Regions from separate parts of the Desulfosarcina variabilis str. Montpellier genome, predicted to be linked through region 2. Evidence: riboswitches for the same ligand, from Rfam matches in the RefSeq annotation. Region 2 holds a riboswitch; each other region holds the start of a gene.

Region 1 (3,120 bases), 3.2 Mb from region 2:
TGTTCAGGACGCGTCCCCGGCCCGGATAGGAAAAACAGATGTCCTTGAGGTCAATCAAAATAGGGTCGGCATCAGCCATTCCATTCCTCCCAGTAAAATCAGGGTTAGCAGTAGATAACCGGCCCAGATCCGATCGGTGGAGGAGAAGGAAAACTGATGGATGCAGTAGAATTTTCCTTTAAACCCCCGGCACAGCATGGACTGATAGACCCGTTCGGCCCTTGCCAGGGCGCGGACCAGGAGCATGCCGAACAGATAGGCATAGGTTTTATAGGTGTGCAGGTTGGTACCGGGAACAAATCCCCTGACCCGGATGGCCGTGCTAAGCCGCTGGTACTCCTGTTCCAGTACGAACACATAGCGGTAAGCGATCAAGAGCAGGTAGACGATTTTCCGGGGCATGCGCAGCCGGTTCAGTCCATGCCCCAGGGTGGCAATGGACATGGTGGCGATCAGGGCGATAAACACCATCAAAATGGCATTGGATTTGAGTGTGATCCGGGCGGCCAGGAGCAACCCTTCCCGGGAGCAGGCCACTGGCCCCAGAAGAAATGCAGGGGGGGGGGCGAAGGTGATGGGCAGTACGAGGAAAAGCAGAATATTGAAGATGTTGATGGTCGTCAGCCGTTTGGCGACGTCCTTTAGGGGCAGTCCGGACGTCAGTACCAGGATTACGGACAGAGTCAGGCCGGCGAGCAGCGTGGGAAATCCCATGGACACGGCCAGGAGGAACGAAAACAGCGTGGCAAAGACAATCCGCAGACGTGGATCAAGGCGGTGGAGTATGGACTTGCCCTGGGCAAAGGCTTCACTTAGCATGCGTTGCTCGTTTTCGTGATTCAGGCTTTTTTGCGCCGATAGCTAAAGTACGTTCCTTATACGGTGGTGCGGGGCCCGGGGTACCTGAAAATCCAGGCAGTGAATCCGGTTTGACCTTTTTAAGAAATCCGATACAAAATGCAGTCACAATGCCTTCGATTACCATCACGGGAAGGTGGGCGGTTACCACCAGGGTGGCCACCTCAACAAAATGTTCTTCAGTAAAAAGAAGGGAAATCGCGACCATGAGGGCAGTCAGCAGGACTGAAAATGCCCCGCAGGTAAAGGCCGCGACCAGGGCCATACCGGAATCTTTTTTTACTAAGTTGCCGAACAGGTAGTAACAGATAACGGCCGGACCGGCCACATTCAAGGTGTTCACCCCGAGAACGGTAATGCCTCCAAACTGAAAAAACATGGCCTGCAGGGCCAATCCAACCAGGATGGCGGGAAAGGCTCCCCATCCAAGCAGCAGTCCCACGATGCCGTTGAGAAGGAGATGGACACTGGAAGGGCCGATGGGCACGTGGATCAGGGATGCCATGAAAAAGGCCGATGACAGGATGCCCACCTGGGCCATATGGTCATAGTCCAGTTTTTTCAATCCGATAGCAGTGCCTAATACTGTCAGAGCGCCGCCGCTCAAGAGAACCGGTGCCGAAAGCACACCTTCTGATATGTGCATAATCTTTCACTCCATTGATCGGGCTGATCATGTTTATAAACAAAATTGACGAACGCAACAAAGTCAAAACTATGAGGAAGAAAGTGAGAACGGCAAATGCCTTGAAGAAAAGACGCTATGAGCGAATACACAGCCCTTGTACGAAGAAGGACAGGCTGTATCGATTTGCCGGCAAACTTAACTCCCGAAGCTATGACCGGTGTAGGTATTCAGGCAGGTTTTCTGACTTTCCCGCGCTTTCGAGCGCCTTCCCATTTCAGCTTTATGAAACAGTGGCCTGATGCTCGAGGGCGTTCCCGACATTGCCGGGTAGGATCACAGCGGCGGATCCGCCTCCGATTTTCACGGAGTTCCCTGTTGGTTTTGGTTAAAACACCTGAATACATTACCCTTTTGGGGGCTCGGGCCGATCCGGCAGCTGCAGCCGGGCTGAACACCTAAGGATGCAGCGCCGAATCGATTCGCCGACTAATTATTAGAATTGGTCTATTTTGTCAATCTGTTCGCTGGGAACAGGGCTTAAGGGCGCAGGTAAAAAATGATTACCCCATCTTGTTTGCCCTTTTAATTACATCGAAAGCGGGGCGGGATTGACTACTAAAACGGGATCGACCATTTAAATTGGTTTCCCGAGTAAAAGCGATTGCCGATGACATCATAACGACCAGGATCGATCCGACGTTGTGTGCGACGGCTCCCATAATCGGCGATAAAAGGCCTGTTATTCCAAGACAAATGGCAACCAGGTTTATGCCCAGGCTAATGATGACATTGATTTTGATCGTTCGTGTCATTTTCCGGCTTAAACGAATCAGAAACGGCAGTAGCGAGATACGGTCCTTCATCAACACGATGTCGGCGGTGGCAAGGGCCATGTCAGACCCACGCAGGCCCATGGCAACGCCTACCGCCGACGCTTTAAGGGAAGGGGCATCGTTCATGCCGTCGCCGACGAAGACCGTATCAAGGGAATTCGTTTTTTGAATGATTCCCATTTTTGTTTCGGGTTTTAAACGGTAATGGTAATCGGTGATGCCGATCTCATCGGCAACTCGCTTCACAGCGTTTTTTGAATCTCCAGATAGAATGGACATCCGGGTTACCCCCAGTGCCTTGAGTTGACTCACTGTCTCTGCCACATCGGGTCGGACGCGATCGAGCATGGCGATTTCACCGGCATGGTTTCCATCTATTGTAACCTGAACGATGGTTTCACCTGTGGCACTGTCGGTTTTGCCGGCACCCATTGATACAACGCTGCCGTCGACCATGGCGTTGACACCGGAGCCGGGAACAGCGGCCACGTCAATGGCTTTTTTCTTTTCAAGTCCCATTTTGGCCGCTTTTTTCAAAATCGCATGGGCGATGGGATGGGTGCTTCCCTGTTCCACGGCGGCAGCCATCGCCAATAATTTCTCTTGGGTAAATCCGTCCGCCGGCCGGATTGTCGTGATAACCGGTTTACCGGCGGTGAGGGTGCCGGTCTTATCAAAGAAAAAAGATCGGGCCTGGGCGATTTTTTCAAGGTAGCGGCCGCCTTTGATCATCATACCGGATCTGGCTGCCCGGCCCACGGTCGCGACAGTCGCAACCGGACCAGCCAACAAAAACGAGCA
Region 2 (3,120 bases):
TGGCCCATTGCCAGAAGCCCCTTTATGTGGCCGCGGTTACCGACGCCGGCATTGCGCGCACCGAGGAAATTCACAACCAACGCGGGAACATCACCGTTCAGTTCTCGCTGATCAACAGCCCGCTGAATGTGATGCCGGAGATGGAAAGGCCTTTTTTGTCCTGTGTGCGCAAAGGACTTCCCATTTATGTGTCCACCATGCCAATGGCCGGGCTATCGGCCCCTTATTCCATGTCCGGGCTGTTGACGCTGACCCACGCCGAAGCGCTGTTTGGACTGACCCTGACGCAGCTGGTAAACCCCGGTATCACCTGCGTGCATTCGGGGCTCCCGTCCATTGCCAATCTGCAGAAAAACTACGCGGTCGATCTGGGGCTGATTTCCCACAATGTGGCTAACCTGCTGATGAGCGCCATCTGCCGCAAGCTGGATTTGCCGTCCATCCACAGCGCATGTACCACCAATGAGGATTCTCCCGGCATACGCGCCGAACAGGACGCGGTGAACGGGTACGCCCTCATGAAAAAATACGGCTTCCACCAGATGCGGCACGCCTTTGGATTTTTAAAGGAACTGGTGTCGTTCTCCATCACCAAACTCGAGCGCCACATTGAATTGTGCGAGGAGACCGGACCCGATCAATCACCGGAGGTTCGGATCGAGCCTTATGATCCGGAAGGTTTCGACGCCATAATGAGAAACGGAAGCCGGCCAAACTACATGAACGATGACCATACCCTAAAAAATCCCGGCAAGGTATTTGTCGTTTAAGCTCGCCGTAAAACGAACCACATCATTGCCATTGACAAGGATGCCTATGCGCCGATTTTTCCAAATCCCACTTTGGCGCCAAGGGCGATCTTTTTGGAATCATGCCCCATTTGAGCAAGTTCTTATCCTCTCAGGCTGTCGTTAAAATTGTTGATTCCACAAAAGACAATGGGTATATGGGCAAACAACTGTTGGCGGTACCTGAGTTGAAAGTCAAGCACATTGTTGTTCGAAGCGGTCGGTTGTAATGTGAGTGGGAGAACCTGTGAACCCCTAAATGATTGCCAAAAAACGCTTTTTGTTGTATTCGATGCGCCATTCATCTATTGCAAATTAATGAGATAATTATGTCGTCAACTATTTTCAAGGTCAACCCGAACGGCGAATTTTATTTTGCCGAAGGATGTTATATTCTCGAGCTGTACAACATACCGGATGATCCCGACGCCTCCATTGCTCGGGCGCGGATTACCCCCGGCATGGCGACCCAGCTACATCGTCTGCATGGTATCACCGAGCGTTATACCATTCTCGAAGGCGGCGGTCTGGTTGAGATAGATGGGCTTCCAGCACAGCCAGTCGGCCCCGGGGATATGGTGATGGTGACTCCTGCGAGTTCCCAGAAAATTACCAACACCGGAGACACGGATCTTGTTTTTTTGGTTGTGTGTACCCCGCGATTCGTTCTCGAAGCTTACGAAGAAATTGATTCCGAGCCGATGCTTTAACCACAGCCCCGGTCCGGGTGTCATTCGATCTTATTATCTTGACAGATTGGTTTTCATTCAATAAACCATCGCCTAACATATGAAAGATGAATCATCGGTGTCCGATGGGACTTGATAGGGAATTCCGTGAGAATCGGGAACGGATCCGCCGCTGTAACACTCATGCTTTCGATCATTTACAGAAGGCGAACCTTGGGCAAGTGTTGGCCACTGTTCATTTTTAAAAAAAGTGAATGGGAAGGTTGTCCAAGGTGAGTGAAGTCAGAAGACCTGCCATGATTCACATGGCAAAACCTATCGGAAACTATATCGTTTTGCCGGATTACAATTGATCTGTACGGGATTGAAAACGGCATCCCGGGTCCACATTGGGCCCGGGATTTTTGTTTTGTCCGATCGGGGGGCACACGATGATTACGAAAAACTTTACTCAGCCTGAAGCTGCAGCTTTTCCCGGAACACGTTTTGACTGGCGCTTGAAAAATGATGCTGGAGAAGGGTATATCCGGCGCCGGCGACTGGATGACGATTTTTTTTTAACCCAGAGCTATTTATGCTCACCCCAGCCCTTTCGTTCCCGTTTTGAACCGCCAACCCATTCCACGGCCTTTGTTTTTATGCTCCGCGGCAGCACGCGCATCCGCATTGCCGGCTGCCCTTCCTGGGTGGAAATGCATGCCGGTGAGGTGTGTGCGTATGTTGATGGCGGTGACCTGATTCGGCGGGAGACACCAGCCCATCAAACCATGGAAGCCCTGGTCGTCAGAGTCGGTGATGAGCGGCTGGCCAGTATCTGCAGCGACCTGGATCTTGCCCTGCCCAATGGACTCAGGCGCGGACATGTGCCCCTGATTCGCGGCAATTCACCGTCAACAAGTGTGATTCTTGAGAAAATCCACCACAACCGGATGAACAGTGCCACCGAGTGCCTGCTGGCCCAGGCCCATGCCATCGATCTGATCTGCGACATTTTTCTCGATCGAAACGCTGCGATTGGCACCAGAGAAAACGATCGGGTGCGCGAGCTGGCGGCGTACATTGCATCGGACATCGGTCGCGATTTCAACCTTTCCAGCCTGGCCAGGATGGCGGGCGTAAATCGTACCAAACTCAACCGCCTGTTTAAAAAGGTGCATGGCTGCACCGTGTTCGAATATATTCGCCGGGAGCGGCTGCGCCGGGCAAGCCAGTGGTTGTGCCAGACAGACATGCCCATCACCGACATCGCTCATGCGGCCGGCTTCTGCTCCTCCAGCCATTTTTGTCACTGTTTCCACCAAGTCTATGGAAAGCCGCCCAGGGATTTTCGCTCGTGCGCTTGAAAAAAAGCATCGGCTGCGCAAGCGGTCTAAAAACGCACATTCAAACCAAAGATCGCATTGAACCCCGGCAATGGATAGAGAGATTCATCACCGGGATTACCGCTGCCGCTGCCAACCGCATCTTCACCAAAAACATTGTTGGCCACAAGGTACAATTCGGCTGCGCCGATCTGTTTTGCGTATCTTGCATTGAGAATCCAAAACCCATCTTCTTCGGTGGTATTGGCATAGTTGAAATACCGCTTTCCCGTATACACGGGATTCAGGGAAATATCGCCCAACATCTCATCGCGAAAACCC
Region 3 (3,120 bases), 1.6 Mb from region 2:
GTTTTTATGGGCGATTTCATACTGGTGAAACAGCTCATGGATTTTTTTGTATTCGCTGTATAGGTCAGCCTCTTTCATAGGCGGGGTCAAATGGTCAATCATCACCCCCCGGCCGCGCCGTTTAGCCTCGATCCCCTCACCCACATCATCCACGATATACGGATAAACATTGGGAATGCTGCCGGTCATGATCTCCGGCGGATCCCAGGGTGCAAGACCGGCCTGCTTGCCCGGCAACCATTCGTAGGTAGCATGGGTGCCCAAATGCACCATGGCATCGGCCGAAAATTTTTTTGACAGCCAGAGATAGGCGGCAATGTATTGATGATGGGGATAAAGCGTGGTGTCGTGGTAGAGCTTCATGGGATCATCGGTCCAGCCCCGGGCCGGCTCGGGCAAAAGCACCACGTTGCCCAGGCGAACCATGGGAAAAACCAGCCGGCCGCCCTTGGTCATGATCGCTGAATCGACCGGATCGCCCCACTGGTCGACAACCGGCTTTTTAAAGGCATCGGGCAGTTCATCGAACCAGGTCTGATATTCCTTTAGGCTTACGCTTTGGGCCTCGCCGGCCGCCAGCAGCGCATCCAGTTCGCCCGGTGCCCATGAGCCGATATTGCGGCCGGATGTGAGCACCAGATCCTGGATTTTTTTCTCGGTTAGCGTATCGGCGCCGTCAATACGATAGCCTTCTTTTTGCATGCGCGCCAGAATTTGCTCAAGACTTCTGAAAACATTGAGATAAGCCGCGGCGATATTCTGTTTGCCCTGGCTGTGGTTGTAGTAAATGATGGCCACCTTTTTCTCGGCATTGGCCTTTTTCTGCAGCACGGCCCACTTCTTCAGACGCGGGATGAGGAAGTCGATGGATTCCTGGATGGTTTCGTAAACAAAAAGCCGTCGCCCGATCTCAGGGTCGACGATGGCCTTTTTTCCGATCAGCACCGTCGGCTCGATACTGCCGGACAACTCGGGCGTGGCCACGGCCCAGGCCGTTTCCATGGTCCCCAGACCGACATCGCTTTCGCGCCACGCATCGGTGGTTTCAGCAAAGGGCCGGATGACATTGAAAACCGGTATATCCAGCCTTGCCAGCGCCTCACGGATCCCGTCGTTGATGCCGGATTCGAACTTCATGCTAAAGGCCAGCAGCATGTCCACTGGGGATTTTCCGTCAACCGGTTTCAAATATTTATCAAAAACCAGCCGGACCGGACCGAAACAGGGCACCACGCTAAACCCGGCGCCTTCCAACTGGCGGATCAGGTCGTCGATTGCCTCCACCTGTCCTTCCTTAAGGGTGTTGGCATAACACATGATGCCCACCCGGGGATGGCCGGCATCGAAGCCGTCGCGTGCCTCGAGCCAGCGCTGATAATCGTTGATGTTGTTGAAAGGCTGGTCCGCGTCTGGATGGTGGATACAGGTCTCGGGCAGCTTTACCAAGGGACTTACCGAGACGTCCGGATCGATGTGCCGCTTGACACCCAGCCGCACCATGCTGACCAGGTTGGCCACACTCTGATGGTGGTAGTACGCCATTATGGTTTCATCAAACCGAAAACCTTTCCTGGACAGGTCTTCCGGGTCGCCGGCCGCGTTCAGCGCATATACCACGCGCCCTTCCATGAGACCTTCATCGACCATATAGTTGGCCAGCGCCGACATCATCACATGGACAAAAACCACGTCCGCACCGGTAATAAATGCCTTGGCGGCCTCATCTGCATTCAGATCGGCCAGGGTGAAAAAGCGGGTTTGAATCGATTGGGGCAGATCGAGTCTGTGTATGGCCTGGTTAACCTGATAACTGTTGATATCGACTTCTAAAATCGCCACCTGCCCAGCGTGGGCGGATGCCGCCGGCACCAGTATCATCAGCATGATCCACAACCAATATTCACTTAAACGGCGCCAGTACCTGTGCATCGGTCCTCCCTGAAAATAAAAATCCCCGGATCGATATTCTTCGATCCGGGGATATCCCTTTTTATACCCACGGCATTTCTATATCGGTTTTACACCGTCCTCGTGCACCCAACCAAACTCCATTCAGGCAGGTCTTCTGACTCTCGGATCACCCTCCCGGCCGCGCCTTCCCAACAATATCTATCGTCAGTGGCAAAGTGGCGGCGGTCGTCCCCGATTACAGCGGCGGGCCCGTCCCCGATTTTAACGGGGTTCCCTTTTCAGTTCATTATGAGCACCTGAATAAATACAACATCGTTGAATAGACAAAATTGTGCTGGGGGTCAAGGAAAAATTAAGGATTTGTGTCTCAATCAAATGTCATAACGCAATCCCAAATAAAAACTCCGTCCGGGCATGGGGTATCCACTGATGTAGGCATAGTCCTGGTTGAATAGGTTGGAGATGTTTCCTTTGAGAGTAAGCGATCCCCACCGGTCGGAAGTGAGAAGGGTCTTCGAGATCGTCAGGCTGCCCACGGTTGCAGAACCGAGGGTAATGATTTCCGGATCATTGGGCCAAACCTGATTCTCCCAGTCTTCTACCGACTGCTGTCCGGTATAAGCAATGTTGAAGTTCACACTCACCCCCTTCCAGTTGGTGAAGTCGATCCCATAGGAAGCGTTCCAATCCGGCGTGTATTTGAGGTCTTCTCCAGTCGTATCATCCTCGTATTGGGTCAGGTAGGTAAACCGGATATACGGACGCAGTTGAAATTCCCAATTGTATATTGCGCCAACGTCGATATTGAGCTCACCCTCGATGCCGGCGATGGTAGCCTCACCCAGGTTGTCCCAGGAACTGATCCCCCCCGGAAGGGAAACGTATTCGATCTTGTCTTTATAATCGGTATAAAAATAAGTCGCACTGACGGAAACGCCACTGTTGTAAAAATCGATACCGCCCTCCCAGGTTGAACTCTCTTCGGGCGAAAGATTTGGATTGCCTTGGATTTGGGCACCGGTAAAGACGTCAATGTAATCCGCCGCCAGCTGATTGGCGCCGGGCATCACAAAAGCCTGGCCGTAGTTGGCCCTGACCTTTAACGATTCGGTAATCAGATAGGCCAGCCCTAAATTGGGTGAGAAATGGCTATCTTCCTCTTTTCCGCCCTGTCCCCTCTTGATCTGCACCTCATAGCTGTCGTAACGC
Region 4 (3,120 bases), 1.4 Mb from region 2:
AGTTGACTGATATCCGGTCCGGGTTGCCCACGCATAGCGGCAGGATATACTTGCCCGGGCAAAGCTGGCAGAACGGAATCTGCAGCCCCAGGGCCACGGCCGGGCACATCACCGGAAAGGCCACCCATAAAGGCAGGAGTAGGGCGACCGCGAGAAAGGCCCATTTGATCCAGGCCAGGCTGCGGCGCAGTTTTTCAGAGAAACGCACATATCCCAGGCCGGCAGCCTGCCTCAGGCGGTCGAGCAGGTCCTGGACGAACCCCAGCGGGCACACCCAGCCGCACCAGGCCCGGCCGATGATGATGACTAAAAGCGAGAAGTAGATAAACTGAATCAGTAAAATGAACATGCTTTCCCAGGTGAACAGGCCCAGGGTCCGTTGCAGGGTCAGCATGAAGCAGGTACCGGCCCGGGCGCGCACCCAGCAACAGGAAAAAGTCGGCAGAAAATAACCAAAATATAATCCGCCGTAGGCGCCAAAGAGCAGGATGACAAAGGCGGCGGTCAGGATGGTCCAGCGCAGGGTGGATATTTTCATGGCAGATCCTTTTGAATTTTGTGATTTTCAAATACGATCAAGGCTTGACGGTCCCGGCGCCGGCGTCGGCGGGTCAGGCCGGCCACCATCAGCAGCGTAACGCCGGTGCCGATGATAGACCAGAAGGCAAATCCCATGGCCTTGGATCGCCATTCAGGCTGGTTCCGATAAACAACCGTGGGCAGGGTTGCGACGTAGTAGGTGTTCTTCTCACGATCGTGGTGGGTCGCTGTGTAGAGGTAATTTTGCCATTCGTGCTGGGAAAATCGATCATCGGTAGGCATGATTTCGAATTTGCCGGCCTTGTCGGTTACAACGGTTTTCCCCCACTGGCTGCCTTCGGTGGTTACCGTGACGGTTGCCCCAGGCAGGGGGCGGCCCTGGTATTTGACCATCATTTCATAGGTGTTGTGAGGCATCTGCATGCTGCCGCCAAATTTAGATTTGGCCGTATTGATGGCCGGTCCGATTTCAAGGGGCATCTTCTCGCCATCGTCGAAAAAAACCACCGAGGCGCGTCCCATTCGGCCGCCATGCCTGCGATGAACGACTATGTGTTTGGCGCAAAGAAAGACGGATTCGTTGATACCGTCGGCGTCCACGTCACGTTCTCCCAGGGGAATGCGGGCGCCGAGTAGGTATCGACCCATAAGTTTTTTGTCTTTGGGAAGGCTGACGCTGTCATCTTCTGTGGTCATAGAAGGAACTTGGGAGATGTCTCCGTTGGGATCGCGTACCAGGATGCTGGCTTGCCCCAGGTAACGCCTATCCAGTTTTTGCATATCGCCGATATTGCCTGAAGGGGGCAGCGCATTGATCGTCAGAAACTTGGCCGCCTTGCCGGCATCCATGTTCTGACGGCGAATTTTTCTGATTGTTCGCCAGTCGAAACGTTCCAGATCAAAACGACGGATGTAGCGCTCTTCATCCATAAGTTTCCAGTAAGCAATGGGTACGGTGCTGTCGGCAAGGCTGATGTCAGGGGCACCTATAAAAACGGCCATGGCCAATACAATCGCGATACAAATTTTCATCTCAATGTTCTCCCCAAAAAAAATCCCCGCGCCTGTTAAAACGCGGGGATACCGTTTTTTATCCCGAACCGAACAACTATATTTGAGTAAAACACCATCCTCCACGTTGGGTTTTACCGATTCATCAAAGGCAGGTCTTCTGGTTTCATCCAACTACTGGCCGCCTTCCCGTTCGAGAATAATCGAACAGTGGCGTCTTGGCCAACAGCGTTGTTTCCAGCGTTCGCGGAAACATGGATGTCACAGCGGCGGGACCACTCCCGATTTGCACGGGATTCCCTATTAAGTCCTGATGGACACCTTTGATTGATAAAATAGACGAACTTTACTCCATAGCGATATTTTCTTTTGGTTGTCAAGTAGTTTTTTTGAGCTTTTACTCGGTAATATGCCGAATTATTCGCATTGCCAATACGAACATTGAGTCTTAAATGAAGGATCATCGCACAAGTCCTTTAAAGACCGAAAAAGTCTCAAAACAGGCTCCCTGATGCCGGCGTTTCAATTTAGGCATCACGACAAGCTGTCGCTATTCGACGGTTCGAAAAGATGTCACCCCAATGTTGCAAAAGTGGGGCAAACACAGCTATTTTGCGGAATCGCGCAGTGTTATTGCAAACCGGTCGATAAAGCTGGGTGCTACCAATTTGCCTTCATGGCGTGCGTTGTTATTGCGGTGGTTTTTCTAACTTTTTGAGAAAGGCATTTTCGAAATGCCGGTGAGATTTCTCTAATTTTCTGGTAACATCTTATATTGTCGGTGGCCCTTTATTGTCAAGTTCTTTCCAAAGACAGACAGAGTAACCGAATTTTACGAGTTCGTCAGACTTTGACGGACGCTGCGTTGGAGAAAAGGCCCTTCGACATTGGCATGTATATTATTGATTCGATGGACGTGCGGAATCGAATACCGGGCGATGCCGGGGCTGCCGGTAGGGGCACGGCGCGCCGTGCCCTTACGATACCATGAGTTCTTTATGCCGGAAGCAACTTACCAGGTGATCGTTGACCACCCCGGCGGCCTGTAAAAAAGAGTAACAGATGGTACTGCCCGCAAAGCTGAATCCTGCTTTTTTCATGGTTTTGCTGACCGTGTCGGAAAGCACGGTTGTCACCGGAACCGCGTCGGCAGTGCGCCAATGGTTGTGAATGACCCGACCCTCGGTAAATGCCCAGATAAACGCGTCAAAGGATTCATGTTTTTCCTGAAGCCTTAAAAATGCACGGGCGTTGGTAACGGTAGCCCGGATCTTGAGCCGATTACGGACGATCGCCGGGTTGATCATGGCTTTGGCGATAGCCGCCTCGGACATGGTCGCCACCTGGCATGGATCGAAATCATATTTTAAATGCGGTCGGCAAGGTTGGCACCTATCGTGTTGAATGCTATATTTATGCAACTATTGGGTTTCGTTGTATTTGTCTCATGGCCAATGGACAGCTTGTTTTTGTGCATGCCGCCGTTAAAATGTCAAGCCTTTGGCCTCGTTCAATGGATGGCGTTTTGCGGGAATTTGTGTTTTATTAACCTCAACCTTGATTTTCAGC

The links. Region 2 has a riboswitch for cobalamin ahead of Dvar_RS31610 (helix-turn-helix domain-containing protein). Riboswitches for the same ligand answer to the same signal wherever they lie in the genome.
Region 1: it holds a riboswitch for cobalamin, as region 2 does, so the genes downstream of both, cbiM (cobalt transporter CbiM) here and Dvar_RS31610 (helix-turn-helix domain-containing protein) in region 2, are expected to answer to the same signal.
Region 3: it holds a riboswitch for cobalamin, as region 2 does, so the genes downstream of both, Dvar_RS24365 (cobaltochelatase subunit CobN) here and Dvar_RS31610 (helix-turn-helix domain-containing protein) in region 2, are expected to answer to the same signal.
Region 4: it holds a riboswitch for cobalamin, as region 2 does, so the genes downstream of both, Dvar_RS37910 (hypothetical protein) here and Dvar_RS31610 (helix-turn-helix domain-containing protein) in region 2, are expected to answer to the same signal.

Annotation. Positions count from the first base shown of each region.
Region 1 is NZ_CP159846.1:546,788-549,907, forward strand. It holds gene Dvar_RS02490 (energy-coupling factor ABC transporter ATP-binding protein) at 1-79, opposite strand, end outside; gene cbiQ (cobalt ECF transporter T component CbiQ) at 55-819, opposite strand; gene cbiM (cobalt transporter CbiM) at 809-1,504, opposite strand; cobalamin riboswitch at 1,699-1,899, opposite strand; gene Dvar_RS02505 (heavy metal translocating P-type ATPase) at 2,047-3,120, opposite strand, start outside.
Region 2 is NZ_CP159846.1:6,983,175-6,986,294, reverse strand. It holds gene Dvar_RS31620 (trimethylamine methyltransferase family protein) at 1-770, shown strand, start outside; gene Dvar_RS31615 (cupin domain-containing protein) at 1,118-1,498, shown strand; cobalamin riboswitch at 1,577-1,791, shown strand; gene Dvar_RS31610 (helix-turn-helix domain-containing protein) at 1,909-2,820, shown strand; gene Dvar_RS31605 (TonB-dependent receptor) at 2,847-3,120, opposite strand, start outside.
Region 3 is NZ_CP159846.1:5,394,400-5,397,519, forward strand. It holds gene Dvar_RS24365 (cobaltochelatase subunit CobN) at 1-1,929, opposite strand, end outside; cobalamin riboswitch at 2,038-2,226, opposite strand; gene Dvar_RS24370 (TonB-dependent receptor plug domain-containing protein) at 2,283-3,120, opposite strand, start outside.
Region 4 is NZ_CP159846.1:8,396,768-8,399,887, reverse strand. It holds gene Dvar_RS37915 (4Fe-4S binding protein) at 1-538, opposite strand, end outside; gene Dvar_RS37910 (hypothetical protein) at 535-1,572, opposite strand; cobalamin riboswitch at 1,684-1,891, opposite strand; gene Dvar_RS37905 (DNA-3-methyladenine glycosylase I) at 2,529-2,972, opposite strand.